DNA from 3 places in the Kribbella sp. VKM Ac-2571 genome. Region 3 is predicted to be linked to each of the others. Evidence: riboswitches for the same ligand, from Rfam matches in the RefSeq annotation. Region 3 holds a riboswitch; each other region holds the start of a gene.
What was found. A riboswitch is a leader RNA that binds a small molecule or an ion and turns the genes downstream of it on or off. The one in region 3 is predicted to bind thiamine pyrophosphate.
Positions count from the first base shown of each region.

Region 1: linked by a shared signal. The riboswitch ahead of thiC (phosphomethylpyrimidine synthase ThiC) and the one ahead of thiS (sulfur carrier protein ThiS) in region 3 are both predicted to bind thiamine pyrophosphate.
Region 2: linked by a shared signal. The riboswitch ahead of EV651_RS07610 (cytosine permease) and the one ahead of thiS (sulfur carrier protein ThiS) in region 3 are both predicted to bind thiamine pyrophosphate.

Region 1 is NZ_SNWS01000010.1:64,787-75,301, reverse strand. Features, by position in the region: gene pstC (phosphate ABC transporter permease subunit PstC) at 1-334, shown strand, start outside; gene pstA (phosphate ABC transporter permease PstA) at 331-1,251, shown strand; gene pstB (phosphate ABC transporter ATP-binding protein PstB) at 1,272-2,048, shown strand; gene EV651_RS22355 (RDD family protein) at 2,243-3,136, shown strand; gene EV651_RS22350 (hypothetical protein) at 3,161-3,649, shown strand; gene EV651_RS22345 (DUF2752 domain-containing protein) at 3,656-4,081, opposite strand; gene EV651_RS22340 (RDD family protein) at 4,136-4,771, shown strand; gene EV651_RS22335 (hypothetical protein) at 4,774-5,331, opposite strand; gene EV651_RS22330 (transposase) at 5,328-5,927, opposite strand; gene thiC (phosphomethylpyrimidine synthase ThiC) at 6,068-7,690, opposite strand; TPP riboswitch at 7,681-7,817, opposite strand; gene EV651_RS22320 (1-acyl-sn-glycerol-3-phosphate acyltransferase) at 7,858-8,604, shown strand; gene EV651_RS22315 (hypothetical protein) at 8,730-9,260, shown strand; gene EV651_RS22310 (inorganic phosphate transporter) at 9,348-10,346, opposite strand; gene EV651_RS22305 (DUF47 domain-containing protein) at 10,349-10,515, opposite strand, start outside.
Region 2 is NZ_SNWS01000003.1:61,887-72,401, forward strand. Features, by position in the region: gene EV651_RS07595 (RNA polymerase sigma factor) at 1-358, shown strand, start outside; gene EV651_RS07600 (anti-sigma factor) at 355-585, shown strand; gene EV651_RS07605 (cation:proton antiporter) at 625-1,845, shown strand; gene EV651_RS07610 (cytosine permease) at 1,784-3,109, opposite strand; TPP riboswitch at 3,105-3,222, opposite strand; gene EV651_RS07615 (alpha/beta fold hydrolase) at 3,241-3,900, opposite strand; gene EV651_RS07620 (hypothetical protein) at 3,897-4,703, opposite strand; gene EV651_RS07625 (DUF3152 domain-containing protein) at 4,734-5,591, opposite strand; gene EV651_RS07630 (ATP-binding protein) at 5,640-6,833, opposite strand; gene EV651_RS07635 (GTP pyrophosphokinase family protein) at 6,983-7,996, shown strand; gene EV651_RS07640 (dihydrofolate reductase family protein) at 7,993-8,541, opposite strand; gene EV651_RS07645 (MFS transporter) at 8,543-9,970, opposite strand; gene EV651_RS07650 (ABC transporter ATP-binding protein) at 10,135-10,515, shown strand, end outside.
Region 3 is NZ_SNWS01000011.1:117,348-127,862, forward strand. Features, by position in the region: gene EV651_RS24080 (YceI family protein) at 1-200, opposite strand, end outside; gene EV651_RS24085 (pyridoxamine 5'-phosphate oxidase family protein) at 232-651, opposite strand; gene EV651_RS24090 (DUF5937 family protein) at 709-1,665, shown strand; TPP riboswitch at 1,681-1,792, shown strand; gene thiS (sulfur carrier protein ThiS) at 1,783-1,986, shown strand; gene EV651_RS24100 (thiazole synthase) at 1,989-2,762, shown strand; gene EV651_RS24105 (DUF6807 family protein) at 2,737-4,593, opposite strand; gene EV651_RS24110 (acetylesterase) at 4,788-5,666, shown strand; gene EV651_RS24115 (RidA family protein) at 5,716-6,102, shown strand; gene EV651_RS24120 (serine hydrolase) at 6,099-6,971, opposite strand; gene EV651_RS24125 (LysR family transcriptional regulator) at 6,968-7,840, opposite strand; gene EV651_RS24130 (MBL fold metallo-hydrolase) at 7,956-8,888, shown strand; gene EV651_RS24135 (alpha/beta fold hydrolase) at 8,878-9,651, opposite strand; gene EV651_RS24140 (N-acetyltransferase) at 9,696-10,445, opposite strand; gene EV651_RS24145 (PLP-dependent aminotransferase family protein) at 10,498-10,515, opposite strand, start outside.

The DNA of each region.
Region 1 (10,515 bases), on a different contig from region 3:
TGTGGTCAGCGCCTCGATGCTCGGCCTCGGCCGGGCGCTCGGTGAAACCGTCGCCGTACTGATCATCCTGTCGGTGCCGAACGGCACCGACCCGTGGAACTCGTCGATCTTCGCCGGCGGCGAGACGTTCGCGTCGAAGATCGCCAACAACGCCGCCGAGTTCGACTCGCCGGAGAAGACCGGCGCGTACATCGCGGCCGGCCTGGTGCTGTTCGTCGTCACGTTCCTGGTCAACTCCGCGGCCCGGATCATCGTCGACCGCAGCGCCCCCGGCACCAAGCGCCCCCGCCGCAACCGCCGTGCCGGCGCCGCCACCGAAGGAGCCGCAGCATGAGTGTCGTGGCAGAGAACAAGCCGGCGTACGACGGGAAAGTCCTGGACCTGACCGGGAAGTCGGGCGCCCGGGCCTTCAAGAACACGCTGGCCACCGTGCTGATCGTGCTGGCCTTCGCGGTCGCGATGATCCCGCTGCTGTGGATCCTGTGGACCGTGGTCAGCAAGGGTTATCACCTGCTGCTGAGCGCGGACTGGTGGAGCCAGTCGCAGCGTGGCATCACGGTCCGGCGGGCCGGCGGCGGCGCGTACCACGCGATCATGGGCACGCTGATCATGGCCCTGATCACCGCCGTGATCGCGGTCCCGATCGCGATTCTCGGCGCGGTCTACCTGGTCGAGTACGGCAAGGGCACGCGAGCCGCCAAGGTCGTGAGCTTCATGATCGACATCCTCACCGGTGTCCCGTCGATCGTCGCCGCGTTGTTCGTCTACGCGGTCTGGATCACCGTGTTCGGCTTCAACCGCGTGGGTTTCGCGGTGTCGTTGTCGCTGGTGCTGCTGATGCTTCCCGTCGTACTGCGGTCCACCGAGGAGATGCTGAAACTCGTGCCGGACGAGTTGCGCGAGGCGTCGTACGCGCTCGGCGTACCGAAGTGGAAGACGATCCTGAAGGTCGTCGTACCGACGGCGTTCGGCGGCATCATCACCGGCGTGATGCTCGGTCTGGCCCGGGTGATGGGTGAAACCGCGCCGTTGCTGATCCTGGTCGGCTACTCCAAGAACATCAACCTGAACCCGTTCAACGGCTTCATGGGCGCGCTGCCGACGATGATCAACCAGGACCGCACCGAGTTGGCGTTGCCGAACGCCGCGGACCGGGTCTGGGCGGCGGCGCTCACCCTGATCCTGCTGGTCCTTGCCCTCAACCTGCTGGCCCGGCTGATCGCCCGGTTCAGCGCCATCAAGTCGAAATAGTCGAGAGGTTCTGAGTCGATATGGCTAAGCGCATCGAGGTCAGCGGCCTCAACGTCTACTACGGCGACTTCAAGGCCGTCGAGGACGTGTCGATGACGGTCGAGCCCCGCTCGGTCACCGCGTTCATCGGCCCGTCCGGCTGCGGCAAGTCCACGTTCCTGCGCACCTTGAACCGGATGCACGAGGTGATCCCCGGCGCCCGCGTCGAGGGCAAGGTGATGCTGGACCAGCAGGACCTGTACGGCGCGGGCATCGACCCGGTCGCGGTACGGCGGGTTGTCGGCATGGTGTTCCAGCGGCCGAACCCGTTCCCGACGATGTCGATCTTCGACAATGTTGCCTCCGGCCTGAAGCTGAACGGCGTCAAGGACCGCAAGAGGCTCACCGAGGTCGTCGAGTCGTCGCTCAAGGGCGCGAACCTCTGGAACGAGGTGAAGGACCGGCTCGACAAGCCGGGCGCGGGTCTGTCCGGTGGCCAGCAGCAACGACTCTGCATCGCCCGGGCGATCGCGGTCGAGCCCGAGGTGATCCTGATGGACGAGCCCTGTTCGGCCCTCGACCCGATCTCCACGCTGGCGATCGAGGACCTGATCGAGAAGCTCAAGGACCGTTTCACTGTCGTGATCGTCACGCACAACATGCAGCAGGCGGCGCGCGTTTCGGACCAGACTGCCTTCTTCAACCTGGCCGCGACCGGCAAGCCCGGCCGGCTGATCGAGATGGCCCCGACCAAGCAGATCTTCTCCAACCCGGCCGAAAAGGCGACCGAGGACTACATCACCGGCCGCTTCGGCTAGGTCCTGTCTGCTCCGTCGTACAAGTTATCCACAGCTGCGGGCCGGCGAATCGCCGGTCCGCGGCTGTATTTGATGTCAATTGGTGCAACTGTCCACAGATCGGGCGTTTCGCGTCTGCCATGCCCACCGCTGTGGCCCTCCGACCGCTAGCCTTTGCCCAGTAAACGCGGGTGAACTGTGACGAAAGGACCATCGTGAGCGACCAGAACGTACCCCCGGGCACCGGACCGGAGGACGGCCGGAACCAGGGACCGGGCGCGCCGGGTGGGCAGCCGTCCTATGGACAGGGCGCCCAAGGCCCCGGACAGAACCCGTACGGCACCCCGGGTGCGACCCCGCCGGGCCAGCCCGGCCAGCCGGGTTACGGCGCTCCGGGTCAGTACGGCCAGCAGCCGGGCGGTCAGCCTGGTCAGCCTGGCTACGGCCAGCAGCCCGGTCAGCCGGGTTACGGCCAGCCGCAGTACGGCCAGCAGCCGGGCCAGCCCGGTTACGGCCAGCCGCAGTACGGCCAGCAGCCGGGCCAGCCCAGCTACGGCCAGCCCGGCGGCTACCCGCAGGGTCCCGAGTACGGCCAGGTAGCGCAGGCCCAGAGCGGCCTCGTACAGATCCCGGGCATGGGCACCGTGAAGGTGGCGACGATCGGATCGCGTGCGCTCGCACGCATCATCGACAGCATCATCCTGTACGCGATCGTCGGCATCCTGTACTTCATCTTCATCGGCGGTACCGCTGCGGCCACCAACGACGGGACCGTCTCCGACGGCGAGACCGCCGGCATCCTCGGCGGGTTCTTCGCCTTCCTCGGCATCTCGGTACTGATCACGGTGCTGTACGAGTTGCTGCTGACGGCGTTCAAGGGCCAGACGGTCGGCAAGATGGTCATGGGCATCAAGGTCGTTCGCTCCGCGGACGGTCAGGTCCCTGGCTTCGGTCCGGCCTTCATGCGCTGGCTGCTGCCGATGATCGGCTCGTTCCTGTGCTACATCGGTGCGCTGCTCGTCTACCTGTCGCCGCTGTTCGACAGCTCCGGGCGGGTGCAGGGCTGGCACGACAAGGCTGCGAACACGCTGGTGATCGGGCTTCGGTAGTCGGCTGAGGACTGGGGAGGGGCTGTGCTGAATCCATTTGAGCAGGACTGGTGGGATGCGTGGAACTTGTGGAGCGCATTGGGCCAGGGGGTTCAGTTGCAGCCTCTCCCGCCGCCGGTGCCGCTGGGGCCCGGCGAGATCGCCCACGCGGTCGAACCTTGCGAGGTGCAACGGTTCGACGGCGTCCGGCTCGCCATCGGGAACGCCGACGGCTACGCGGCGGCAGCGCAGTGGCGCACGATCGACAACGGTACGGCGGTCCTGACGCGGCACAGGGTGCTGCTGCTCAACCGCTACGGCCAGCAGGACTTCGGCCTGGCTGCCGTGACCCGCATGTGGACCGAGCATGACGGGACCGTCCTCGCCTACGGGCAAACCGAGTACAAGCTGCGGGTGCCGCGGCCGGTCTGGTTCGACGTCATGTTGAACTACGTGGCCTTCGGCCGGCGGATCGATCTCGTGGTCCCGCCCTTCGTGCAGGCCGCGTGGCAGCGGGCCGGCCTGATCAGGTGACCGGCGTCAGAAATTCCGTAGTACGCCGAAAATCAGCAAGGCGCCCAGAGCAACCTTTGTGAGGGTTGCCACCGCCCGTGGGCTGAGGCGCTGCCGGGGCAGGTCGAGCCAGCCGGCGCGCGACAGCGACCAGGCCAGGACCTCGTAGCCGATGGCAACGCCAACGAGCGGGCCGAGGATCAGGACCGCGGCGTTGAAATGCCAGGCGGCGTTCAGATCGCCGTCGAGGAGTGCCGCGGCCATTCTGGTCGCGCCGCAGAACGGGCAGTCGAGACCCGTCAGCGTGTGCAGCGGGCACGGGATGCCCAGGCCGGACAGCCGGTAGATCCCGGCCAGCGCGAAGCCGCCGATCCCCACTCCGGCCAGGCCCCAGACGCGGCGATCGACAGGCTTCACCGGTCCTTGTGGACGGGGCATCACCGCGAACGTCACGCCCCAACGGTACCCGCGATACGGTGGAATCGATCGACTGGGAGACGGGTTCCGATGAGCACACCGACGCCGCCTGACGACAACCGGCCGCAGGACCAGCCGTACGGAGACGCCCAGCCGGGGTACGGGTACGGTCAGCAGCAGCCGGGCTACGGATACGGACAACAGCCACAGCACCATCCCCAGCAAGGGCCGTACGGGCCGGGCTACGGGCAGCCGTACGGCTCCGGCTACGGCGCTCCGATGCCTCCCCTGGCGGACTGGGGCCCTCGGGTCGCTGCGTCGCTCATCGACAGCCTGATCCCACTGGCACCGCTCCTGATCGGGTTCGGCGCTCTGATCGCGAACGTCGCGGCGCGCGAAGGCAACCCCTACCCGGACGACAACCCGCAATGGTGGGCGACCATCCTCTTCCTGGTGGGCTGCGTCGCCAGCATCGCGCTCGGCCTGTGGAACCGGGTCTTCCGGCAGGGAAAGTCCGGCCAGAGCGTGGGCAAGAGCGCGCTGAACATCAAGCTGATCGACGCCGTGACCGGAGAGCCGATCGGAGCCGGCCGGTCGTTCCTCCGCGACTTCCTCAGCGGCCTCTTCAACAACGCCTGCTTCCTGAACCTCCTGTGGCCCCTGTGGGACGAGCAGAAGCAGACATGGCACGACAAGGTCGTGAACACCTACGTGGTGCGCACCTGACGTCAGTGCGAGCGGAGGAGACCGGCGCAGGCCACTGCCCACAGCACACTGCTGAAGGTGCCGATGATGAAGCGTTCGGCAACGGCTTGCGGGGTGACCGAGGCAGGCTGATCGGGACTGCGGAGTTCGGGGTACCTGGCCAGTCCCTTGATCGCCAGCACCACAGCGATGCCTTCGGGCCAGCCGGCGACCAGCGAAGCGTAGATGGCCATTCGCTCGAGTGCACCGATCAGCGCGCCGCCTCGCAGTACCTCCCCGGCCTTCTGCGTCGACTGGGCGCGTGTGTTCCCTCGGTCGGCGAGCGCCAGGACGGAGGTCGTCAGCGGCCCGCCCCCTGTCACTGCCAACGCTCCGGCCAGCAGGAGCAGTACGTTCCACCAGCGCTCGGCCCAGCCGGACACGCCATGCCCCGCGAGCAGCAGTACGCCGACAGCGGCGAGGCAGGCCAGCATGAGCCCGCTGATGACGATCTCGAGGGTGGAGCCGGACGACCTGGGCACCCAGGCGAGTACGGCGAGGACCAGGGCGGCACCGGTCAACGACAGGACCAGCGCCGTCACGCAGCTGCCCCGGCACCGAGAAGATCCGCGGCGAGCACCCGTCCGCGCTGTTCCTCGGCGAAGCCCGCGGCCTGGGCACGTTGCGTCACCGCCGACTGGCTGATGCCGAGTTTCACGCCGATCTCCCGCCTTGTGAGTCCTTCGCCCAACAGGTCGGCCACTGCCCAGCCACGGTCACTGCGCCGCCGCAGCACGGACGCCATCAGCCACAGCACCGTCTCCACCTGCTCTGCCCTGCGGGAGTCCGCTCCGACCACGTTCACGTGGTGCTGACTGGACTTCGCCCGCGTCACCGCCTCCCGCGCGAACACGAACGCGTCGCCGCTTCCGGCCCGGGTACTGCGTGGCAGCGGCTCGGTGACCTCACCGACGCCGAGTCCGACGTACCAGTTGTCCGACCGGAGCAGCTCGACGATCACGTCGACGGTCGGACGGGCCTCCGACAGCACGCCCTGCACCTCGTCGCCGGCGGTCCGCTCGAACTTCCGCAGCAGTCCGGTCCGCCGCGGCCGGCGGTTCAGGGAGTTGAGTAGCTCGGGTACGAGATCGCTCGTGCTTCGGCTGCCGCGCTGATCTACCGTGAGAACGAAGACCATGCCCTGCACCTCCTTCCGAACGGGTTAAGGCTACAGTCTTATTCACGTAGAGTGAAGGCCAAAACCTGAATCGGTTCAGCCAGTTACTCCCCGTATCCGGCCCGGAGCCCGATTCGCGCCGGGCCGGACGGGTTTTGTACTCAGTCCGTGATCGGCAGGTAGAGCTTCTGGTCGCCGGCCTTGAAGGTCTCCGACATCTCCGCGAAGCCGGCCTCGATGGCGTCCGCCGACGTCAGGCCGTGTTCCTCGGCGTACGCGCGGATGTCGGCGGTGATCCGCATCGAGCAGAACTTCGGGCCGCACATCGAGCAGAAGTGCGCGGTCTTCGCGGGCTCGGCCGGCAACGTCTCGTCGTGGAACGACCGAGCCGTGTCCGGATCCAGCGAGAGGTTGAACTGGTCCTCCCAGCGGAACTCGAACCTTGCCTTGGACAACGTGTCGTCCCAGGCCTGCGCGCCCGGATGCCCCTTGGCCAGATCGGCCGCGTGGGCGGCGATCTTGTAGGTGATCACGCCGGTCTTCACGTCATCACGATCGGGCAGGCCGAGATGCTCCTTGGGCGTGACATAGCAGAGCATCGCCGTACCCAGCCAGCCGATCTGGGCCGCGCCGATCGCCGACGTGATGTGGTCGTACGCCGGTGCCACATCAGTTGCCAACGGCCCCAACGTGTAGAACGGCGCCTCCCCGCACAGCTCCTCCTCGAGCCGGACGTTCTCGGCGATCTTGTGCATCGGCACGTGTCCGGGGCCCTCGATCATCACCTGTACGTCGTGCTCCCAGGCGATCCGGGTCAGCTCCCCCAACGTCCGCAACTCGGCGAACTGCGCCTCGTCGTTGGCGTCCGAGATACAGCCCGGCCGCAAACCGTCCCCGAGCGAGAACGTCACGTCGTACTCGCGGAGAATCTCGCACAGTTCCGCGAAATGCGTGTAGAGGAAGGACTCCTGGTGGTGCGCCAGGCACCACGCGGCCATGATCGAGCCGCCACGCGACACGATGCCGGTGATCCGCCGCGCGGTCAGCGGCACGTACCGCAGCAGTACGCCGGCGTGCACGGTCATGTAGTCCACACCCTGCTCGCACTGCTCGATCACGGTGTCGCGGTACACCTCCCACGACAGCGCCGCCGGATCGCCCTTGACCTTCTCCAGAGCCTGGTACAGCGGCACCGTCCCGATCGGCACCGGCGAGTTCCGCAGGATCCACTCCCGCGTCTCGTGGATGTTCTTCCCGGTGGACAGGTCCATCACGGTGTCCGCGCCCCACCGGGTCGCCCAGACGAGTTTCTCAACCTCTTCCTCGACCGAGCTGCTGACGGCGGAGTTGCCGATGTTCGCGTTCACCTTCACCAGGAACTTCTTCCCGATGATCATCGGCTCGCTCTCCGGGTGCTGCCGGTTCGCCGGGATCACCGCGCGTCCGCGCGCCACCTCGGCCCGGACGAACTCGGGATCGAGCCCTTCCCGCAGCGCGACGTACCGCATCTCCTCGGTGATCACCCCGGCCCGCGCGTGCCCGAGCTGGGTCCGCGACTCGCGCCCGGCGATCCACTCGCGCCGCAACGCGGGAAGACCGGCCTGGACGTCGATCCGCGCCGACGCGTCGGTGTACGGACCGGACGTGTCGTACAGGTCGAAGTGCTCGCCGTTGGTGAGATTCACGCGGCGCGCCGGTACCCCGAGCTCTCCGCGATAGATCTTCTCCGAGCCCGAGATCGGGCCCGTGGTGACGGCCGGGCGGATCGTGCTGACATTCACCATGCTGCTGCTCCCTACGCCGGAATTACCCGGACAGGTTCGGCGGTCGGCGGCGCCGGGTTCCAGTGTTTGATTCCTGGCCCAGCCGCCCTCTCAGCCCACTACGGTGCGAGCTCCCGCGATCTCCAGTTGTCACCGCACACCCTAGACGAAGCCTGTAAGTTCTAGAGATGCGAGATCTTGTGTACCCGCCCGTCGTCGCTTTCGCGAAGACCGCGTTCAAGGTGCTGGACCTGAAGATCCGCCTGACCGGCGCCGAGAACGTGCCGCGGACCGGCGGGGCATTGATCGCGCTCAACCACATCAGCTACGTCGACTTCATCCTCGGCGGGTACGGCGCACTTCCGGCCAAGCGGCTCGTCCGGTTCATGGCGAAGGAGGTGCTGTTCCGCAACCGGTACTCCGGCCCGTTGATGCGCGGAATGCATCACATCCCGGTGGACCGGGACGCGGGTGCCGCGTCGTACCAGCACGCCCTGGACCATCTCGCCGCGGGCGAGGTCGTCGGTGTGTTCCCGGAGGCGACGATCAGCCGGTCGTTCGAGCTCAAGGAGTTCAAGTCCGGCACGGTGCGGATGGCGGCGGAGGCCGGCGTACCGGTGCTGCCGATGATCCTGTGGGGCACGCAGCGGATGTTCACCAAGGACCACCCGCGCGACTTCACCCGGCACCGGCCGATCTCGATCAGCATCGGCGCGCCGATCACCGTGACGCGTGACGACGACCCGGCCGAGGCGACCGCGCACCTGCGGTCCACGATGGCCGGGATGCTGGACGAGACGATCCGCGCCTACCCCGAACAACCGGCCGGTGCCTGGTGGTTGCCGGCCGCGTACGGCGGCAGCGCGCCGACTCCCGAGGAGGCCCAACGGCTGGACGCCGAGGAACTCGCCCGGCGGGCAGCGAAACGTCAGTAGACCGGACCAGACCTTGACCCTCGGGCAGTTACGAGGGTACGAAGTCTGTCGTTGACGGAACAGGAACCTGGGGGGTCCCTGTACGGCGGGCGGCTGCGGTGGCTCGCGTACTAGAGCTTGCGGGGATGGTTTTGTTCGATTCATCGGAAGAACTGCACTTGTTCGACCCGGGGGCGCTGACACCCGCCCCGCACGTGTCCGAGCACATCCCGGATGCCGGGGCGTTCTTCGTCGACTGGGCGACCCGCGGGCTGTCCGCGGAGCGCGCCCGGGAGATCGAGTCGGCAGTGAACGGCCGGCGCAACCAGAACGGCTGGTTCCCGCTCGAGTCGCTGGACACCATCGGTCGCAAGGGTTTCTGGCGTGGCCCACTGACCTACCTGGCCCGGATGACGGCCGACGACACGCGGATCGTGCAGGAGTGGGCCACGGACGGCCTCGGCGGCAACCAGTCGAACCGCATCGAGGCGACCGTCGACCACCTGCTCCACCAGCAGGGCCACGCGGCCGCGGCCACCTGGGCGGTCGCCGTCCGCCCACGCACGTACCTGGACCCAGAGGTCCTCGGCGACCGCCTCCTGGCCGCCTGGGAGTACAACCTCGGCTCCATCCGCGCCAAGGACGTAGCCAAGTCCGTACGCCGCTGGAACCGCTAGAGGCGTCTTCAGGCTGCTGTACGGCGGGCAGCCGCCAGACCGCCCGTCGTACAGCTCAATGGAACTGCGGAATGAACCGGTTCGGACTTACTCGAGGATCAGGTGGGCGAGGCCGTAGACGGCGGCGGCGACGATGCCGGCGGCGGGGATGGTGAGGATCCAGGCGGTGACGATGCCCTTGGCGACGCCCCAGCGGACGGCGGACAGGCGCTTGGTGGCGCCGGCGCCCATCACCGCGGAGGTGATCGTGTGGGTGGTGGAGACCGGGGCGTGCAGGCCGATCGCCATCACGTACAGCACGGTGGCGGCGATCGCCTCGGAGGCGAACCCGCGGGCCGGGTCCAGGTGGATGATCCGCCGACCCAGGGTCCGCATGATCCGCCAGCCGCCGGAGTACGTACCGAGCGAGATCGCGGTCGCGGCCGACAGCTTCACCCAGATCGGGATGCCGTCATGGGCGTTCGCGTGGCCGGTGGTGAGCAGCGCGAGGAAGATGACGCCCATCGTCTTCTGCGCGTCCTGCAGGCCGTGGCCGAGCGCCATTCCTGCCGCCGAGACCGACTGCGCCATCCGAAAGCCGCGCGTGGTCCGGCCGGGGTTGCTGTTGCGGAAGATCCACAGGATCGCGGTCATCAGCAGGAAAGCGCCGACGAAGCCGACGGCGGGTGACAGCACCATCGGTATGACGACCTTGTCGACGATTCCGGACCACAGCACGGTGCTGCTCGAGGCGAGTCCGGCGCCGACCAGGCCGCCGATCAGGGCGTGCGACGACGAGCTCGGCAGACCGAAGTACCAGGTGATCAGGTTCCACGTGATGGCGCCGACCAGCGCCGCGATCACGATCACCAGTCCGTGCTGCCCGGCCGGTGCCGTGATGATGCCCTTGCCGACGGTCTCGGCCACTTCGGTTCCGGCCAGGGCGCCGAGGAAGTTGAAGACCGCCGCCATTCCCAGCGCGACCCGCGGCGTCAGCGCCCGGGTGGACACCGACGTCGCGATCGCGTTGGCGGCGTCGTGGAAGCCGTTGGTGTAGTCGAACGCGAGCGCGATGACGACGACGGCGATGACGAGCGCGAACTCCACGCTCAGCTCTCCTTGACGGCGATCTGCTCGACCGTGTTGGCGACGTGCTCGAAGGCGTCGACCGCCTCCTCCAGCAGGTCGACCACGGTCTTGAACTTCATCACCGTCAGCGCGTCGAACTCGCCGCTGAACAGCTTCGCGATGAGCCGGCGGTGGACCGCGTCACCGG
Region 2 (10,515 bases), on a different contig from region 3:
CGTGCCTTGGACCAGCCTGGCCCCGGATCACGAGCCGACGGTCGATCCGGAGCGCTTCCGCGGCGCCCACGAGCAGTACCCGGGCGGTTGGCGTGCGTTTCCGGACCGCTGGCCGACGACCGAGAGCGAGGTCCTCGCCCACGAGGTCCGGGCGACGGTGGCGGCCGCGATCGACAGCCTGCCGATCCGGCAGCAGGTGGTGCTGACGTTGCGAGACATCGACGGACACGCCGCGGAAGACGTGTGCGCGTTGCTGGAGATCTCCATGGCCAACGAGCGAGTCCTGCTGCACCGGGCCCGGGCAGCCGTTCGCGGCCGGCTGGAGGGCTACTTCACCACCGCCGGAGTTGAGTCATGACGTGTGCGGAAGTGGTCGAGCTCGTCACCGCCTATCTCGACGGCGCGTTGGATGCGGCGACCGAGCAGCGATTCGTCGAGCATCTGGCGCTCTGCGACGGCTGCGAGATCTACGTCGAGCAGATCCGTCGGACGGCCGCCGAGGTCGGGCAGGTGGAACCCGGGAACCTCTCCGACGAGACCCGCAACCGCTTGATGGACGCCTTCCGCACCTTCCCGCGCGATTGACCGCGTAACGTCCGGCCGCGTCGACGGCACTGAACGCGTATGCCGGATGTGCAGTTCACCAACCTGTTCGCGGTTACTCTGATCGCGCTGCTCGCACCGCTGCTGCTCGGGCTCGCTCCGCGCCTCCGGGTGCCGGCCGTCGTGCTGGAAATCGTGGCCGGGATCGTGCTGGGGCCGCATGGACTCGGCCTGGTCGACATCGATCTGCCGCTGCAGATCGTCTCGCTGTTGGGGCTGGGCTTTCTGCTGTTCCTGGCCGGCCTGGAGATCGACGTGCACCGGCTGCGCGGACAGGTGTTGCGGCTGGCGGTACTGGGCTACCTGGTGACGCTGCTGCTGGGTGGGCTGGTCGGCTTCGGGTTTTCCGCAGTCGGCTGGGTGCACAGCGCACTCCTGCTGGCAGTCACGTTGTCCGCGACCTCGTTGGGTCTAGTCGTGCCGGTACTCAAGGACGCGGACAAGGCCGAGGGAGTTGTCGGGCAGTTCACCATTGCGGCAGCATCGGTCGCCGACTTCGCTGCCGTACTGGTGCTGTCACTCGTTTTCTCGACCGAAGGTGGCAGCGCGGGTGAGCGACTGGTCATGGTGGGCCTGTTCGCTCTGCTCGTGGTTGTCACGGGTCTGGTGGTCGCCTCCGCTGGACGGTCGCAGCGACTCGGTGGCGTGCTGCTGCGGTTACAGGACACCACCGCGGAGATTCGGGTCCGAGCCGCCGTGGTGCTGTTGGTCGCGTTCGTCGCGCTGGCTGAGCAGTTCGGGTTGGAGACGATCCTCGGCGCGTTCCTGGCCGGTGCGGTGGTCGGGCTGGTCGACCGGGACGCCACGTCGCATCCACGCTTCCGGGTCAAGCTGGAGGCGTTGGGGTACGGGTTCCTGATTCCGGTGTTCTTCGTGACGAGCGGGCTCCGGCTCGACCTGCGCGGGCTGCTCGACGACCCGGCCGCGCTCGTGCGCGTGCCGCTGTTCCTGCTAGCACTGCTAGCGGTTCGCGGAGTACCGGCGTACCTCGCGGTGCGAACTCTCGGAGCTCGCGCGACGGCGGCGACCGCGCTGCTGCAGGCGACGTCGCTGCCGTTCATCGTGACCGCGACGCAGATCGGCGTGGCAACCGGTCTGATGACACCGGTCACCGCCGCCGCTCTCGTCTGTGCCGGGCTGTTGTCGGTGCTGCTGTTCCCGGCGGTTGCGCTGGTCCTGCTCAGGCAGGCTGCCGGCGGCCGATCCGGCCGAGGAGCACGGCGGCCAGCATCGAGACGATGATCGAGGTGTACGTCGCGCCGAGCCAGGTGGGGACGGGGTGGTCGTTGAAGAGGGCCTGCTGGACGTTCGTCCAGAACGGGGACCAGCCGGAGACGGTGCCGGGGTTCACCAACTGGTATGCGACGAAGCCGATCAGCCACGCGACGGTGGGTTGCCAGCGGAACTTCGCAGTACCGGAGACGTCCCACTTCATCTTGCTGACCACGAAGAAGTCCGCGATCGCGACCGCGAACAGCGGGATGAAGACCGAGCCGATCAGGTACAGGAACTGGGTGTAGTTGCCCAGGTCGATGAACAGCGCGATACCGGTGGCGATCACGCCGATCGCCACCGAGATCCAGCGGCGGTCGACGTGGCCGATCAGATTGTGTGCGGACTGCGTGGTCGAGTAGACGTTCGCGTACGCCTCGTCGACCTCGTCCACCAGCAGTACGAGCAGCGCGACCGCACCCGCGGGCAGTGTGACCAGTGCGGTGATCACGTCGTCGCTGTTGGTCTGCAGCGTTGCCACAGCGACGACACCGAGCGCGTAGTACCCGATCGCCGCCAGGCCGTAGCCGAGTGCGGACCCGGAGAACGCGGCCTTGTTGGTCCGCGAGTGCCGCGTGTAGTCCGCGGCCAGTGGTGCGAACGACACGACACCGGCAGCGGCCAGGTCGACCGCCGGCCAGAAGCCGAACACGCTGTCCTGAGGCAGGGCGTGCACCGGCTTGCTGAGCACCTGCACGAACAGGTACACCGACGCGAGCAGCACCAGCCAGACCATGAACTTCCGCAGGATCTTCACGCTGCCGAGCGGACGGACCGCCATCGCGGTGGCGATGATTCCGGCCAGTACGACGAACACCCAGCGCCACCGCTCACTCGTGACCGCGACCGCGGCCTGCGAGATCACGATGATCTCCATCGTCGCCCAGCCGACGTTCTGCGCGATGTTCAGCACGGTCGGCGCGATCGAGCCGCGGCGGCCGAACAGACCGCGCAGACTCGCCATCGCGGGCGCACCGGTGTGCGACCCGAACACGGCGGCACCGCCGAGCACCAACGCGCCGATGCCACAGCCGACGACCACGGCGAGCAGCCCCTGCCAGAGCGAGCCGGTGTACGCCGCCACGAGCGCACCGGTCACCGGGCCGAACAGCGAGATGCCGAAGTTGCCCCAGAGCGTGAACTGGTCGAAGAAGCCGAGCGTGCGCGGCGCATCGGTGGTGAGGACGAGCGGCGCCTCGGTAGTACTGGCAGGACGAACAGCTGTGTCGGTCATGAGCGACCCCACTCCCTACGCCGGCATTACCCGGTCAGGTTCAGGCGGTCGGCGACCCAGCTGTCGCCCTCTCAGCCCGCGCGTCCTCGGTGCGAGCTCCCGCATAGGTTTGTGCTGATGAGTCTAACTCGTCAGCTACTGTGCGGAAGAGCGGCCGCTCGTTCTATGAGAGCGGCCAGCTCGGGGCCGTTCGTGATGACCGGCATGTGCGCCCCGGAGTCCAGCGTGCGGGCCTCGCCGTGGCTGAGTTCCGCGAGCCGTTCGACCCATTCCGCCGTACACAGCAGGTCGTGCCGGCCGCGGACGAGGACCACCGGCGCTTGCACGTGGGACATGATTGCGGCCAGGTCGTGGTGTCTCGACGCCTCGCCGGCGCGGGCGATCGACGGCAGCGTCGTACGGGCGTATTGCGGACTGATCCGGACCAGCTTCGGCGCGTCCGGGATGGCGGAGCCGACGAGCCGGACCGCGCGGTCGACCCAACTCGAGAGCCGGATGTCGCCGGTCGGGGCGGCGAGCACGAGCGCGTGGGCCAGCTCGGCGTAGCGGACCGCCAGCTCGACGACGATCTGACAGCTCGCCGAGTGGCCGACGAGCACGGACCGCTCGCGGATCTTCTCGGCCAGCGCTACTGCGAGGGCACGGGGGTGCAGGTCCTCACGGGTGCCGGCCGGTTCGCCGTACCCGGGCAGAGTGACCACGTGGTACGGCGTGATGAGGTGCTCAACCGTCTGCGCGTACGACTCCGGGCCGAGGCCTAGGCCGGGCACGAGGACTACAGGTGCGTTCACTCCCAGGGAGCCTTGGCAGGAGCGCCTTTGACGACCGGGTTCGGTACGTCGGGCTTGAGCTCTCGGTACCCGAGGAAGAGGCCGACGGCCAGGATCAGCAGGCCGAAACCACCCCAGCCGTACGCCGTGGGCAGCCGGTGGACCGCATCGTCGCTGGCACCGAGGCCTGTGGACAACACCATGAGCAGCCAGACCAGGATCGGGACGACGGACACTGCGACCAGGAGCAGACCGGCCAGCTCGGCCGGGTCAGGCCGGCGACCGACCTTGTGGCGGGCCAGCACGTCGCGGATCCACATCACCAGCGCGGCAGTGCCGACGACCACGAGCAGCAGCTGGCCGATCGCGTCGAGCACATCCGTGCGGAGCGGGTGATTGAGCGGCGAGCCGGGCGCCTGCGAGATCTCACGGAGGGCGACGCGCTGCACGGAGACGACCAGCAGCCCGTAGATGGCGGCGATGAACCCGGCCAGGCCGACGACCCGGGCGGCACGTGGGTCGCGCGAGTGCTCCTCGCGGCCGTACGTCGGGAGCTCGTGCGGTTGCGGGCTCGCCGGGGTGCCGTACGGTGCACCGGGACGGTAGGCCGGGGGCTGGTGGTACGTCGGGTTGCCCTGCGGCGGTGGCTGCGCTCCGTAGGCCTGCGGCTGCGCATACGGGAACTGCTCCGGCGGGGTGGGCTGACCAGCGCCGTACGTGCCGCCGCCGTACGGCGTTGGTGGCGCGTAGTGATGCTCCTCGCCGGACCCCTGCTGCTCGGGCTGCTCGTCCCTGCCGTACGTCGGGAAGTCCTGTGATGACATCGTCTGCTCCCTCCCGTCGTACCCAGTTTCTCAGGTGGCCTTGATCGTCGGCCAGGCGTTCGGCAGGCAGCCGGCCAGACCCTTGGTCTGCTGCATCATCACCGGCGCGGGGGTCTTCGGGGTCGTGCAGGTCGAGTGCCCGTGGCCGAGCGCGTGCCCGACCTCGTGGTTGACCAGATAGCTGCGGTAGAGGTCGACCTGCCCGTTGTACGCCGGGATCGCGTAGAGCCACCGCTTCGCGTTGAGCACGACGCGGTCCTCGACGCGGCAGGAGACCTCACCGCCGGTGTCGAGCGGCAGGCACAGCTTGTCGGTCAGGGTCGGCGTCGCGAGGATGATCCGGAGGTCGGCGTCGACGCTGTCCGTCCGCTCGAAATTCACCTCGTGCACCGCCTGCCAGCCGCGCGGGTCCGTCAGCGTCTTGTGGATGGCCGCCGCGACCGCGGCACCGTTCACCGACACGCCCTGCTCGATCTCCACGCGGTACGTCATCTTGTCGCGCACACCGGTCGCCTTGTTGAACCCAGGCACCACGGCGAGCTTCCCGGTCGACACCAGGACGTTCGGCTTCGCACCCTTCGGCTTGCGCGTCAGGGTCGGTGCCGGTCGCAACGGAGTGGTGAACTTCTGCGTCGGCGTGGCAATCGGAACCGGCGTCGTCTTGGGCGTGACCGGCTCTTCCTGAGCAACCTCGTTGACCCCTGCAACCGCCTGCGCTGCCAGGCTGTTGCGGTGCGCGACATCCGGATGCGCCACCACCACAGTCCCCAGCACCGCCAACGCAGTCACCACAAGCCACTGACCCTTGTACGACTTCCGCCGACTGTGCCGCCCACTCCGCCGACGCCCAGGCGTGTGTCCGCGCTGGCCGCTCCGCCGGGTGGTCATGACACTCGACCCTACCGATACCTGCCAAGGCACGAAAGCCCGGTTTCGTTAAGCCGTCCGCGTCCGCAGGAATTTCCCGAAGTGGGGGACGGTGAAGGCGACGGTGCCGCGTTCGGCGGAGAAGACCAGGCCTTTCTTGATCAAGCCGTCGCGGGCGGGGGACAGGGACTGGGGTTTGCGCTTGAGGGTGTTGGCGACCTCGGCGGTGGGGACGGAGCCGTCGTCGACGCCGATGCCGAGCTCGGCCATGGCGCGCATGTACTCGCGTTCCGCGGGGGTGGCGCGTTCGTAGCGCGAGCCGAAGAAGCCGACGGTCAGCTCGGCCGACGCCTCAGGTCCTGCGACCGCGACGTCCTTGATGGTGATGGGTGAGGCCGGCGCGTGGTCCCAGGTCGAGTGCGCGAACGCCTGCACGAAGTACGGGTAGCCATCCGTCTGCGCGTACAGCTCGTCCAGCGCCTCCTCGTCGTACTGCACACCTTCGCTCTCCGCCGGCACCATCAGCGCCCGGTCGCATGCCTCCCGCGCCAGGCGGTCGACACGGATGTAGCGGAACAGCCGCTCGGAGTACGACTTGCTGGCCGACAGTACGGCGGGCAGATGCGGCAGACCCGCGCCGACGACGACCAGCGGCGCGCTTTGCTGCGAGATCTCGTGACACGCGGCGCACAGTGCGGACAGGTCGTCCGAACTGATGTCCTGCATCTCGTCGATGAACAGCCCGACCCCGACCGTCAGGTCACCCGCCAGGTCCGCGGCGTCGGTGAACAGCTCGATCAGGTCCATCTCCAGGTCACCGGAGTCGGCCCGGCCCTTTGCGGCGGCCACGTCCACCGGCGGATGCCAGCGGATCCCCTTCCGGTCGTTCGCCGCCGTCCGCAACGCGAAGGCCTTCAGTACGGCGCTGAACTGGTCGACCTTCTCGTCGTCGCGGTGCCGGTGTCCCAGCTCCCGCATCGCCGTGTGCAGCGCCTGCGCGATCGGCAGCCGGATGCTCTGGTCCGGCCGTGCTTCGATCTTCCCGGTGCCCCACGCCCGCTTGATCGCCTGCGAACGCAGTGTGTTGAGCAGCACCGTCTTACCCACGCCCCGGAGGCCGCTGAGCACCAGGCTCCGCTCCGGTCTGCCTGCCGCGACCCGTTCGAGCACTACCTCGAACTGCCGCACCTCGGTGTCGCGTCCGGCCAGCTCAGGCGGCCGCTGACCGGCGCCGGGCGCATAGGGATTCCGGATCGGATCCATGCTTTCACTGTATGAGGCCGTATAGCGTTTTCCGTAGATTGACCGATCGACGGCCAGAGCGTGTCGCGACAGGTCTCTACAGCTTTCTAGCGAAATCACTAGAAACCGATAGACACCACGAGCGACCTGCGGGCCACTATGGTTCCGGCATGGTGGAGTGGGTTCCGCAGGCTGGTGCGCTGTACGAGCGGGTGCACCAGCAGTACGTCGGCGGCGCACGCAAGCTCGAGGCGCTGATCAACGAGCTGATCGGTGAAGAGGAAGGCATCAACTACCTGACCGCCACCGCCCGGGCGAAGGATCCGGAGTCGTTCCTCGCGAAGGCGTCGAAGCCGCATCCCGATGATCCGACCCGACCGAAGTACGACGATCCGCTGAACCAGATCACCGACCTGGTCGCGGCCCGTGTCATCACGTTCCTGGTCGAGGCGGTGGACCGGGTCTGCGAGGTGATCGAGGAAGAGTTCGAGATCGTCGAGCACACCGACATGGGCGCGCACACCCGGGCGCAGGGCGTCTTCGGGTACGCCAGCAAGCACTACCTGGTCCGGCTGAACGAGCACCGCCGGGAGCTGCCGGAGTACGCCGTACTGAAGAACCTGGTGATGGAGATCCAGGTCCGGACGGCGGTCCAGCACGCGTGGGCCGAGTTCGAGCACGACATCCGGTACAAGCTGGACATCCCGCCGGACCGCAAGCCCGAGTTCGACCGGCGGTTCCTGCTGGCCGCCGCGTTGATGGAGCTCGCCGACAACGAGTTCACCGAGATCGACCGGCTGTACCGCGAGCTGGCCGCGACCGCATCGGACAAGGCGCCGTTGGACCTCACGACGGGCACGTTGACGACGTACCTGACCCGCCGCTACCCCGACGCGCCGCACGCGAAGACCACGCACTATGCGTGGATCCTGGGCATCCTGCACCGCCTCGGCATCACTACGGAGGAGCAGCTCACCGAACTCCTCACAGGTATCGACAGCGAAGCAGTGCAGGCAGCCATGACGCACCGGGCCCCGGCCGGCACGGTACGACGCCTCGACGACGACCTACTCGCCGCCGAGGGACCTGCCTACCTAGACCTGTTCCCCGACGAAGAGCGCCGCCAAAAGATCCTCCGCGGCCGCCTCAAGGCCCTGAACCGCGCCGGGCTGGTCGAGAGTTAGCGGCTGTAATCCAGCTTGACCACGTTCCCGTCGAAGGTCCGCGCACCGGTCAGCGTCAGGCCCTGCCGGGACGACAACCCCTCCAGGATCGACGGTCCATGGCCTAGCGCCACCGGGTGCACGTAGATCTCGTAAGCGTCCACCAGGTCCCGGTCGGCCAGTGCAGTGATCAGCTGTGGGCTACCGATCACATAGAGGTCGCCCTCGGCGGTTCTGCGGTACTCCTCGAGCCCATCGAGCTCGTGGACCACGGTCGTGTTCCAGTCCGCGGACTGGAGTGTCCGCGAGAACACCAGCTTCGGCATCGCCGTCCAGACCTTGCCGTACTCAACCAGGAACGGCGCCCCTTCGGCGGTCGGCCAGTATCCGGCCATGCCGTCGTACGTGTTCCGTCCGTAAACGAACATTCCCGCCGTCCGGTGTACGTCGACGAAGTGCGCGTGCAACTCGTCCTTCACCTGCATCCAGTCGAGTGCGCCGCCTTCCGCCGCCACCCGGCCGTCCAGCGAAGCCTGCACCGACACCACGATCTTGTTGTTTGTCATGTCACCTGGTCGGAGCAGCACCGGGATCTTTGACAAGCGCCTCCGCGGTACCGCGAGCCCAGCGGCTCGTGGTGATGACGCCGAGGACAAGAACCAGGGCTCCGCAGCCCGCGATGATGTACCAGCAGAGCAGGGCGGCGCTGACGAAACCTGTTTCGAAGGAGCCGACCAGGCGGGCGGTGAGGACGGTGCCGGCGACAGCGACGCCCAGGGAGGCGCCGACCTGGCGGCTGGTGGAGGCGATGGCTGCGGCCACACCTGCCTGGGCCCGTGGCATGCCGGAGACGGCGGCATTGGTAATAGGTGCGTTCAGCATGCCGAAGCCGAGTCCGAAGACCAGGTAGCTGATCAGCAGATGCACGGTGGCAGTAGTAGTGGTCAGCTGAGACAGCAGCAGCCCGGACGCGGTCAGCATGGTGCCGGCCACCACTAGTGGTACCCGCGGACCTCTGTGACCGACCAGCCAACCGGACACCGGTGCGAACACCACGGTCATCGCAGCCATCGGCAGCGTGAGCAGACCGGCGTGCAGTGCGGTGAAACCACGCACCGACTGCAGATAGAGCGAGTTGAGGAACAGGAACGCCGACAGCGCCGAGAAACCGCACACCGCGATCAGCGTGGCACCGGAGAACGGTGCACTCCGGAAGAACCGTGGCTCCAGCAGCGGCTGCTCTCGACGGCGCTCGTAGTACACGAGCGCCACGAGTGCGACAACGCACACGACGAAGCACCCGATGATCAACGGCGACCCCCACCCGGCGGACCGGCCCTCGATGATCCCGTACGTCAGACCACCCAGCAGCAGTACGACGAGTACCTGCCCGACCGGATCCATCCGCCGCGGCACGGCGGCGCGCGACTCGGGGACGAAGAACGCAGTCATCAGTACGGCGGCCACCGCAACCGGCACGTTGATCCAGAAGATGAAGCGCCACCCGGCCGCGTCCACGAGCGAACCGCCGACGACCGGACCGACCGCCATGCTCAGCCCGACCACACCGCCCCAGACACCGATCGCCTGCGCACGCTCGCGCGGGTTCGTGAAGGTGTTCGTGATGATCGACATCGCCACCGGGTTCAGCATCGACCCGCCGACGGCCTGCAGCACCCGGAACGCGATCAGCAGATCGACGCTCGTCGCGACTCCGCACAGCAACGACCCGATCCCGAAGAGCACCAGCCCGACCTGGAACGTCCGTCGGCGCCCGACGCGGTCCGCCGTCGACCCGGAGACCATCAGGAGGCTGGCCAGCACCAGCGTGTAGGCGTCGATCGTCCACTGCAGCTTCGCGACGGAGGCCCCGAACTCGAACCGGATCGCCGGCAGCGCCAGGTTCACGATCGTCGAGTCCAGACCGACGATGAACAGGCTGGAGCAACAGATCGCCAGCACCAGCAGCCGCCGCCCCCGCGTCAGCTCCTCCACCCGGCTCCCTCCGTCCGTTGAAGACTTTACTACCGGTTCTGGAAACGGTTCCCGGGTGTCCGGGAAAACGGATTGACGGACTGTCGGCGGGGCCGCCTAGGCTTGATCTGTTCGCCTGGTCAGGTGCCTTCTTCCCACCCCTCTATGCCTCCTTGTGAGACGTCATGTCTTTGCGCCTTGTCCCGTTCGCCGATCCGGGTGTGCCCGACACCCGATCCGGCCTCCGACTCATCCTCTGGCTGGAGCACCAGCAACTGCGTGGGCAGGCCCTCGCAGTGTTCTGGGGCCTCGTGTACTTCGGCGGCATCGCCGCCGCTCCGGTCGCCGTCGGTCTCGCCGTTCAGGCGGCGATCGACCTGTCCTGGCCCAAGCTGATGCTGGCCGGTGCCCTCCTGCTCGCCTTCGGCGCGGCCAAGGCCGGCGCCGACTCGTTCTTCCACCGCGCCGTGGTGACGAACTGGATCAGTACGGCGTCCCGCCTGCAGCAGCTGCTGTTCCGCAAGGCCGCGGAGCTGGGCTCGCTGCTGACCCGCCGGATCGCCGCC
Region 3 (10,515 bases):
GCGTCGCGGCGGTCGTTGCCGGTGTCGACGCTGTCCATCTGGACGCTCAGCCAGCCGGTTGAGGCCGCCGGGTTGGCGCTGTCCACTCGGAACGCGCCCTCGAAGGCCGTGAATCGGCCGTGGACCTTGCCGCCCACGCGGTGTGCGGCCACAAACCCGATCTGGGTCCGCTCCCCGTCGAGTACGTAATAGTCGCTCATACGGGGTACGACGAGGCAGCGCGGTGGACTGTCAGTCGATGATGGCTGAGGTGATGCGGCGGGGGGTGATGTCGAACATCGAGTCCTCGGGTGGGTTGGCCAGGTACGCCGCGCGGTTCTCCTCCGGCAGGTACTTCTCCACCATCGCGTTCAGCAGGTCGGGGTCGAGGGGAAGGAATCGCGCCACCCCCTGCATGTTGACGTACTTCGCCGTCGCCCCGTCGACCGTCTGGATCGAGAGTGACAGCTCGCCTGTGCCGGTCCGGTGCAGTCTGGTCTTCTTCGACTTGGCCGGCGTCATCACCTGGAATCTGTTGTCGTCGGGCAGGTGGCGGAACCACACCGGCGTCACATGCGGCGACCAGCCCGGTTCGTCGACCGCCAGCACGGCCACCAGCGGCTGCGCCAGGAACTCTGCAATTTCGTCGTCGTCCATCGCTCGAAATCCCATGGAAACCACGCTCCCACCAGCCACCGACAATTCCGCCATACTTCGTGTCGTGACTGAATGCGAGGCGCCGTGCTCACCTACGTCCTGAACTCGCAGGATCTGGCCGACGTGCGGTTCGCGGTGTCGCCGGTGGCCGAGATGGTGCTGTCGTTGCGGGCGCTCCGGGATCCCGGCCGCTTCCCGCTGCAGCTCGGCTGGGTTCGCACCGTACAGCCGCAGGTCGCTGCCCTGGATTGGTCCGTACTGCGCTGGCTCGTCAACGACACCATGGGCAGTCCGGACTTCCTGACGCCACGACCGACCTCGCCGCTCACCCAGCTCTCCGACGAGCTCAACCTGATCGCGACCGTCAACCCCGAAACCTTCGAGCGCCAGCTGGTAGCGGTCAACGGCGAGCTGCCAGGAGAGCTGACCGTGGACAAGGTGGTCGAGGCACTCAGCGAGTACTGGGACGCTGTAATGGCGCCGTACTGGAGCCGCATGCGCACCCTCCTCTCCGCCGACATCAGCTACCGCGGCCACGTCGTCACCCAGCAAGGGACGGGCGCGATGCTCAACGGACTGGGCCCGGCAATCACGTACGCCGATGGCCTGCTCAAGGTCGACCGCGTAGCCGAGCAGAGCCGCACCGAACACGTCGATGGTCGCGGGCTCGTACTGCAGCCGACCCTGTTCGGACCGCACGCCGTCATCCCGTTCGACCCCGGCGCCGAACCGCTGCTCGGCTACCCGCCACGCAGTCAGGCCAACCTGTGGTCCGTCGTCGAGCCACCGTCGCGCCACGACCTCGCGCAATTGATCGGTACGCCGAGAGCGCACATCCTCGCGCTCCTCACCTATCCCCGTACGACGACCGACCTGGCCGGCGAACTGAAGGTGACGCCGTCCGCGGTGAGCCAGCACCTGCAACTACTGCGCCGTACCGGCCTCGTCGAACCGCAACGCACCGGCAAACAGGTCCTCTACCGCCCGACGGAGCTCGCGGCCCTCTTGACCGGGACAGCCGTCGATTGAGCTGTCAGCTATAGTCGAAGCGTCCGCGGGAGCTCGCAGGAAGTGGGCTGAGAGGGTGACCGGACCGTCACCGACCGCTGAACCTGAATCGGGTAATTCCGGCGTAGGGAGGAAGCGATGGAATCCGTCTGGGTGAACGGTACGGCGGTCGACGTACCGCCGGGCAAGTCGGTGGCTGAGTTGATCGCGGAGTACTCCGATCGCTCCACCGGGATCGCGGTCGCGGTGAATCAGAACGTGCTGACCAAGGCCGAATGGGCGCAGACCACCCTGCGACCGGGCGACCGGGTCGAGATCGTCAGCGCGACGCAGGGAGGCTGACCATGGATGATCCACTGGAGCTGGGCGGGCGCACGTACACGTCGCGCCTCATCATGGGGACCGGCGGTTCGGCCAACCTGGAAGTGATGGAGGAGGCATTGATTGCCTCCGGCACCCAACTGACCACGGTCGCGATGCGCCGGCTCGGCACCGGTCACGAAGGCTCGGTGCTCGACGTCCTGAAGAAGCACGGCATCGACGTACTGCCGAACACGGCCGGCTGCCACACCGCGGCCGAGGCCGTGCTGACCGCCAAGCTGGCCCGCGAGGCGCTCGGGACCGACCTGATCAAGGTCGAGGTCGTTGCCGACGACCACCTGCTGCTGCCGGACCCGTTCGAGCTGCTCGATGCCGTGGAGGCGTTGGTGGCCGACGGTTTCACGGTGCTGCCGTACACGAACGACGACCCGATCCTCGCCCGCCGCCTCGAGCAGGCCGGTTGCGCGGCCGTGATGCCGTTGGCCGCACCCATCGGTTCGGCGCTCGGGATCCGCAACCCGCACAACATCGCGCTGATCGCCGAGGCGGCGAACGTTCCGGTGATCGTGGATGCGGGCATCGGTACGGCGAGTGACGCCGCGCTGGCGATGGAACTCGGATGCGACGCGGTCATGCTCGCGACCCCGGTGACCCGTGCGGAGAAGCCCGCTCTGATGGCCGCCGCGATGCGCGACGCCGTCTCGGCCGGCCGGAACGCACGTCTCGCCGGCCGGGTGCCGAAGAGATGGCAGTCGGCGCTGGCGTCGTCGCCTACAACCGGCCTGCCAACGTTCTAGCCTCGGCCGCGTCGACCGCCCGGTCCAGCAGGAGCGCGGTGAGCGACAACGTCAGGTCCTGGTTGGGTTGCAGCACCAACGGCTGCTCCCACGCGAGCGCCGGGCACGCGCCGACGTACTCCTCGGATCGCAAGAACCACGGCCAGACCTCGTCCGGCTGCAGCAACAGCAGGCTGACATCGCCTTGGACGAACGCGAGCCACGGGCTACAAGACCCGAAGGCGGCATTCAGCCCTTCGCCGTCGGCGCTGAGCACCGTCGTCTCCGCGGCAGGCAGTCGCCAGAAGAGACCGCCGTACGCCGCTCCCTCGCGACCGTTGGTGGCCGGGCTCTCGATCCGGATCGAGCCGTAGCGGGCGGTGAGGACGCTGCGCCAGTCGAGCCGCCAGCCACCGAACGCGAGATCCCCGAACAGGCGCCGGCGTTCGACGAGTTGCGGCCGCCCTTGCTCGTCGTACCAGGTGATGTCGTCGACCAGCTCGCGGTCGTTGACGGTTACGCCGCGGCTGCGTTGCTGACCGTGGTTCGTGAGGAGGGTCGGGCCCTGACCGCGGACGTACGTCCGGCCGCCCCAGTGCGAGGTGCCGTTGACCTGCGCGACGGCGAGCGAGACGCCGTAGTGATGCCGATGGTCGACCGGGGTGACCTCGGTCAGCGGGTGGCCGCCGAGCGTCCGGACCGGGTGCAGATAAGGACGTGGCGCGTGGACCTGGGGCATGCGCCGTCCGAACTCGTACCGCGCGAGCAACCCCGCCGAGCTCCCGAGCGCGAAGATGTCCCCCTGCTGCTGCCACCCGACCTGATCAGCTGACGCGTCGGAGCGCGGCTCCTGCGGCACCGGCCCCGTACTCGCCCGCACCGCCAACCGCAGCTCGGGTACGCCGCCCACCTCGTCCGGAAGCCCCGTGACCGACGCGTGCAACCGCTGCCACGCCAGTTCGCCGAGGTCCTTCTGCGGCACCCGCACAGTCGTCAGCGACGGTACGGCGAAGCGCGCGAGCCCGATGTCGTCCATCCCGGCCACCGACAGATCGGCCGGTACGGCGACCCCGACCTCGTTGAGCCGCGCGAGCAGCCCGAACGCCACCAGATCGTTGAACGCGACGACCGCGGTGACCTGCGATTCGAGCACCCGCTCCACCGCGGCGTACCCGTCCTCGATCGACCGGCCGCACTCGAGCCGGACGAGCTCCAGCCCCGGGATCTCCCGCTCGGCGACCGCGAGCGCCTGCAGCCGCAGCACGTTGGACGTGCTCGCCGCCGGACCGGACAGGAACGCGAGCCGCCTGTGGCCGAGACCGACCAGGTGATCGACGACGATCCGTACGGCGCGACCGTAGTCGACCACCACCGACGTCACCTCCGCCGGCCCTTGGCGGTTGACCAGGATCACCGGCTGCACCTGGGGCAGGAGTTCGAGCAGCCCCTCCTCGTCGATCCGCGGCGAGACCATGATCAGCGCGTCGCAGCGCCGCCGGGCCTCGATCGCGATCGCCGCCTCGGCCTTCGGGTCCTCGTCGGTCTCGGCGACCAGCACCTTGTACCCGGCCGCCGCGGACGCGTTCGTGATGCCGCGCAGGATCTGCTGGAACAGCGGGTTGCCGAGATCCGGGACGACCAGCGCGACCATGTTCGTCCGGCCCAGCGACAGGCTGCGGGCCAGGTCGCTCGGCCGGTAGTTGAGGCGCTCCGCCGCGGCGCGCACCCGGGCGACGATCTCGGGTGCGACACCGAGGCGCCCGTTCATCACCCGGGACACGGTCGCGCGCGACACCTCCGCCGCCCGCGCGACGTCGGCAATCGTGATCGAGTCCTTCGGTGTCCTGCCCATCAAGCCGTCTTTCTCGCACCCGGGCGGGTCCGAACAAACCCCGCCATCGTCCATGGTCGCCTGTCGCGTTGGGAAACCGCATTCCGAACTCTAGGCGAACTCGGTGCGTCGCGGCGCCGGCGGCGGGTGGAGACGGCGTCCACGGGAGTGAGCTCGAGTGGTCGACCGGCTTCGGTCCGCCGACGCGCGCCTGGTTGCTGCGTCCCGCGGACGGCCCGCTCGGACCCGGTCTGCTGGGGCTGCACTGCCACGCCGGCGTGAAGTCGATCGGCGCGGAGCGGATGGTCGACACGCCTCGGCCGAGCACGAAGGCCCTCCGGGTGCGTGCGGACCTGTACGAGGACCGAGCCGTCGCGAACGAACTCGCCCGCGCCGGTTTCGTGGTGCTGTGCCACGACACCTTCGCGTGGGGCTCCCGGCGATTCGGCCTGGATCCACTGCCGCGGGGCTTGCGCGACCTGATGGCGGCGTACGAGGCCGCCTGGCTCACCGCGGGCCACTCCCCCGATGACGACGAGCGGTACGACGTCGCTGCCGTGCACCACGAGCACACGATCGCGAAGGCGGCCGGAATCCTCGGTACGTCGTTCGCCGGGATGGTCGCGTACGACGACCTGGTCGCACTCGAAGTCCTGCGTGGAATCGACGAGGTGGCTGACGTCGGCGTCTTCGGATTCTCCGGGGGTGGTGCGAGGGCGGCCGCACTGACCGCACTCGATCCGGGCATCCGGGCCTCGGCGGTGGTGTGCATGATGACCACCTTCGAAGCGCTCGTCCCGGCGTACGTCGACGCCCACTCCTGGTTGTTCACGACACCCGGCCTGGCTCGGGATCTCGACCACCCCACGCTGACCGCGGGCCGGGGCCGCCACCATCAGCTCGTCGTCTATGCCGAGGAGGACGAGCTCTTCCCGCCGCGAGGCATGGTCGCCGCCGACCGCGAGCTCACCGAGCACTTCCTCGACCGTCCCGGCACCTACACGGGCACCTTCCTCCCCGGCCCGCACCGCTTCGACCGCGAGATGCAGGATCTCGTGAAGAACTTCTTCGCGGATCGGCTGCTCCCGGCGTAGTTCACCCGCTCATGTGGTCGGATGGGACGGACATCGGTTGGAGGAACATGTGAGCGAGCTGGAGTATCCGCAGGTCGAGGGCGTTGCGCAGGGCAACGGGTACAGCCACGTCGTCACCGGCCGGGGGCAGTGGGTGGCGATCTCCGGGCAGGTGGCGCTGGATCCGGACGGGCAGTTCGTCGGAATCGGGGATCCCGAGGCGCAGGCACGTCAGGTCTTCGAGAACCTGCGACGTTGCCTGTCGGCGGTCGGCGCGACGTTCGAGGACGTCGTGAAGCTGACGTACTTCGTCACTGACATCGGGTTCCTGCCGGCCATCCGTACGGTCCGCGACGAGTACATTCCGGGCACCAAGCCCGCGAGTACTGCGGTCCAGGTGGCCGCGCTGTTCAGCCCGGATGCCCTGCTCGAGATCGAGGCGTACGCGATCGTCTAACGCAGCAGGTCGACGGCTACCCGGGCGGCCTCGCCGATGGCGGCGTCGACGCGGGGCTGGCGGAAGTCGCCGCGGGCGGCGAGTGTGAGGACCGCGATCGCGAACGCCGCTCCGCCGGGCAGGGTGACCACGCCGGCCTCGTGCCGCAACGCGCCGAACGTTCCGGTCTTCCCCGCGACACGTACGCCGTCGTGCGGGAAACCGGACGCCAACCGGTGCAGGAAGACCTGCCGATGCATCGTCGTCTTCACGAACTCGGTCTGCGACGCCGACAGCAACTCCCCCGCCCACAACCGCCGTAGCAACAGGGTCAGGTCGCGCGCACTGGCCGCTGACCCGTTCGCGGCCTCGTACACGCCGGCCGGATCGGTCCTGTCGTTGTCCGCGAGTACGGCGAGGGCCGCATCCGCATCGTTGGCACCCGTACGGCGCTGCAGGTCACGCAGGTTGCCCGCCGTACCGCGGCGGACCCAGGTGCGGCGGAGGCCGAACGACTCCAGGATTTCCGCGAGCCGGCGCAGCCCGACGATGTCCAGCAACGCATCGGCCGACGCGTTGTCCGACACCGTCGCCATCGACAGGGCCAGATCGCGCAGCGACACCGTCACCGGATCCGCGAACGCGGACAGCCCGGTCGGTCCGGCGGTTCGCGCCGAGGGCTCGAGCGTCACCCGCTCGCGCGGATCGAGTTCGCCCAGGTCCACAAGCCGGCAGAATCCGGCGAGCAACGGCAACTTGTAGACCGACGCCAGCGGTACGACGACGTCCGCATCCAGCTCGACGCTCGCCTGCGGATCGTCGAGCGAGATCGCGTGCATCCAGCCGCGGACACCGGCGTCCTCGAAGATCCCACGGATCCGGGCGTTCACGACGCCAGCGCTTCCGTGAGCTGAGCCATCACGTCGTTCGGGCGGAGGAACGGCGTACGCGTCCTCGACCAGACGAGCCGGAGACGCAGCGGCAGCGGATCGTCGGCCAGTCGATGCCGCCCGACGCCCGGTGCGATCAGTGCCGGATCGGCGGTCACCACGATCGCCTGGCCGGCGGCCGCCATCGCGAGTCCGGCGCGCTCGTCCGTCACCACGACCGTCCCACCGTCAGGCCGGTGCAACGCCAACGTGTCCAGGAACAGGTCCCGCGCCGCCGGCGCCTCGGCCCGCGGCCGTACCGCGATCGGCAGCCCTTTCAGCTGCCGCAACGCCACTACCTCGGTGTCGACGGTCGCGGCCGGCACGAGAGCCCAGGTCGGCAGGAGAGATACAGGTCCGGCCTCCAGACCATCCAGAACAGCCGGATGCAGTACGGCGGCCAACGTCAACCGGCCCGTGCCGACCTGGTTGACCAGCGAACTCGTCGGCGCGGTCACCACCGTCACCCGACTGCCCGGAATCACCGAGCCGCAGGCCGCGGCCACCGCCGCACCCGCCGACGGCGGAACCTCGGGCGCCAGACCGAGCCGGATCTCGGGTCCCTCCGGATCACGTGCGATCGCCGCCTGGTGCAGCTCCTCGATCGAGGTCAATGCGCGCCGCGCGTACGGCAGCAGCGCGACGCCCGCGGGCGTGAGTTCGACGCGACCGGCGCCGCGTTCGAAGAGCTTCGAGCCGACCAGCGCCTCCAGGCGGCGCAGGCCCTGGGACAACGGCGGCTGAGTGATGCCGACGGCCCGCGCCGCGTCACCGAAGTGCTGCTCCTCGGCCAGCGCGATGAAGATCTGCAAGTGCCTTTCAGTGATCATGACGTGAATGACCTGCGGTGATATCTCCAGCCAATCGACTCATGCGCAAGAGCATATTCGACATGCCTGCTCGGGCTCGCCTTGACTGAGGTTTCAGACGACGAGAGGAAACAGCGTGAAGGTGAGTCGGAGAGGGATGTTGGCGGGCGCGGCGGCGGCCGGTGCTGCGGGCGTGGTCGGGGCGATCGGGCTCGAGAACCAGAGCGAGGCGGCAACCACGTCCGCGAGACGGTCGACGCGCGAGCAGGTGGAGCTGACCTGGTTCGGGACGCACGCGTGGCAGATCCGATGCGGCAAGAGCGTCGTACTGACCGATCCGTGGCTGACCCGGTTCCACACCGGGACGTTCACGCCGGAGGGCGCCGACCCGAAGACGAAGCTGGTGATCAAGCCCGACGTGATCGACCGGCACCTGAGCGCCGCCGACGCGATCCTGGTCCACCACGGCCACTACGACCACATGGCCGACGTCCCGTACGTCGCACAGAAGACGCAGGCCACCGTGCTCTGCACCGAGACGCACGCGAACATGCTGCGCGCGATGAAGACGCCGAACGACCTGCTGTCACCGGTCCGCGGCGGCGAGTACCTCCCGTTCGAGGGCTTCACGATCGAGGTGTTCCCGTCGCTGCACTCCTGCGGCGGCAAGCGGCACACGTACGCGTACCCGGGCTACCGGTACGAGGTCCCGCCGCGCCCGCGCGTGATCGAGGACCTGGTCGAGGGCGGCACACTCGCGTTCGTCATCACGATCGGCGGCCTGCGCATCCTCAGCCTCAGTACGGCGAACTTCGACCCGAACGCACTGCGCGGACTCCAGGTCGACGTCGTACTGGCTGCTCCGGGCGGCGAGCCCGGCATCACCGACCGCCTGCTGCAGACGATCAAGCCGGTCCGGAAGGTGATCGCCACCCACTGGGACGACTTCGACAAGCCCCTCGACGACCCGGGCATCCCGTGGACCGACCTGACCCCGCTCCGCACGTCGGTCGAGAAGACGGGTGCCGAGTTCGTCGTACTCGATCACCTGCAGCAACTCAACCTTTAGGCAGGAAGTCGTCCAGAACGCCCGCGATCAGATCGGCACGCTCCAGCGTCTGCATATGCGGTACGCCGGGGAGCTCGCGGAACGCCGCGCCGGGAATGCCGTCGGCGACCTGGCGCAGGACGGCAGTCGGCCCGGACACGTCCGCACCGCCGGCGACCACCAGCGCCGGCGCGGCGAAGTGGCCGAGCTTGCCCTGGGCATCGAGTTCCTTCATCGAACGCCACGCCGCCGCCCAGTCCTCGGACCTCATCGCCTGCAGACAACCCCGCGCGTAGCGCACGCCAGCAGTCTCGGCGGCGAGGGCTTCCGGAGTGAACCACCGGGACAGCGTCTCGTCGACCTGGGCCGCCATCCCGTCCACCTCGGCGCCGGCCGCGCGCCGCTCGAAGACCTCCGGGAACGCGCGGTCGGTCGTCGCCAGCAGTGACAGGGAGGCGAACCGATCGGGTGACTCGATCGCCGCGGTCTGGGCGATCGCTCCGCCGTACGACAGCCCGATGACATGTGCGGTCTCCAGTCCGAGCTCGTCGAGGACAACGATCAGGTCCGCGGCCGTGTCGCTCAACGTGAACGGGCGGGGCGGTCCGGCTGCCTCGCCGTGACCTCGCAGGTCGTACGCGAACACCCGGCGCCCGACCGCGAGTTGATCGATGATCGGCTCCCACATGTGCTTGTCGAGCCCGAGCGAGTGCAGGAGCACCACCGGCGGCCCGCTCGTACCGCGTTGCAACAGGCCGGTCCGGTGATCCGCGAGAGTCAGCACGCCGACATCCTCTCCGATCGCGGGGCTACGCCGAAGGCTTCTGCTCAGGGCAGAGGGCGGACGCGGTAGTGGTAGCGCGAGACGGTCTGGAAACCGAGGCTGTCGTACAGGGCGCGGGCCGGTGCGTTGGCCTCGACCACCTGGAGCCAGACGTGGTCGACGCCGACGGTCGTTGCCTTCTGCAACAAGCCGTGGATGGTTGCCTGGGCGAGGCCCTGGCGGCGGTAGGCCGGATCGACAGCGAGGCAGTAGATGCCGGCCCAGTCGTCGACCAGAGCGAGGCGGCCGACGGCCTGGGCCTGCCGGCCGGACGAGACCGTGGCGTACAGCGCGCGGCCGCGGTTGAGGATCTGCCGGGCGGTGGGCTGCGCGGCAGATCCTCCGTGCCCGTCGACCGCCCACCAAAGGTCCATCCAGTCGTCATCTGGTGCCGAGGAAATATTCACTGCAGCTGTCGGCTCGGGCAGCTTCGCGAGCACGTCCGCGACCTCGGCGCACATCACCAGCGTCGGAGTGCGAAGCTCGTAGCCGCGCGCCGCCAGGTAGTCGTCGAGGTCACCGGGCTGCGCGGCCGGACCCACCTGGAAGGACGGTGCGATCTGGTGCGCGGCGTACAGATTTTCCACGTAATCCAAGGCCCTGCCGAGGTCGAACGGCGCACTCGCGGGCAGGACGGAGTTGGCGCGCATGGTGACGCCTGCACTGCGGCGGACCAGCCAGCCGTCCAGCTCGGTGCTGTCCGCGGCGGGCCAGCCCTGGTTCATGAGGGCGTCGATGCTAGCTGTGGCGATCACCTCGCCAAGACTAGAACCGTCCGGATCGAATTGCAACGAAGTGGATAATTATTCATCGGCGGCGGATCGT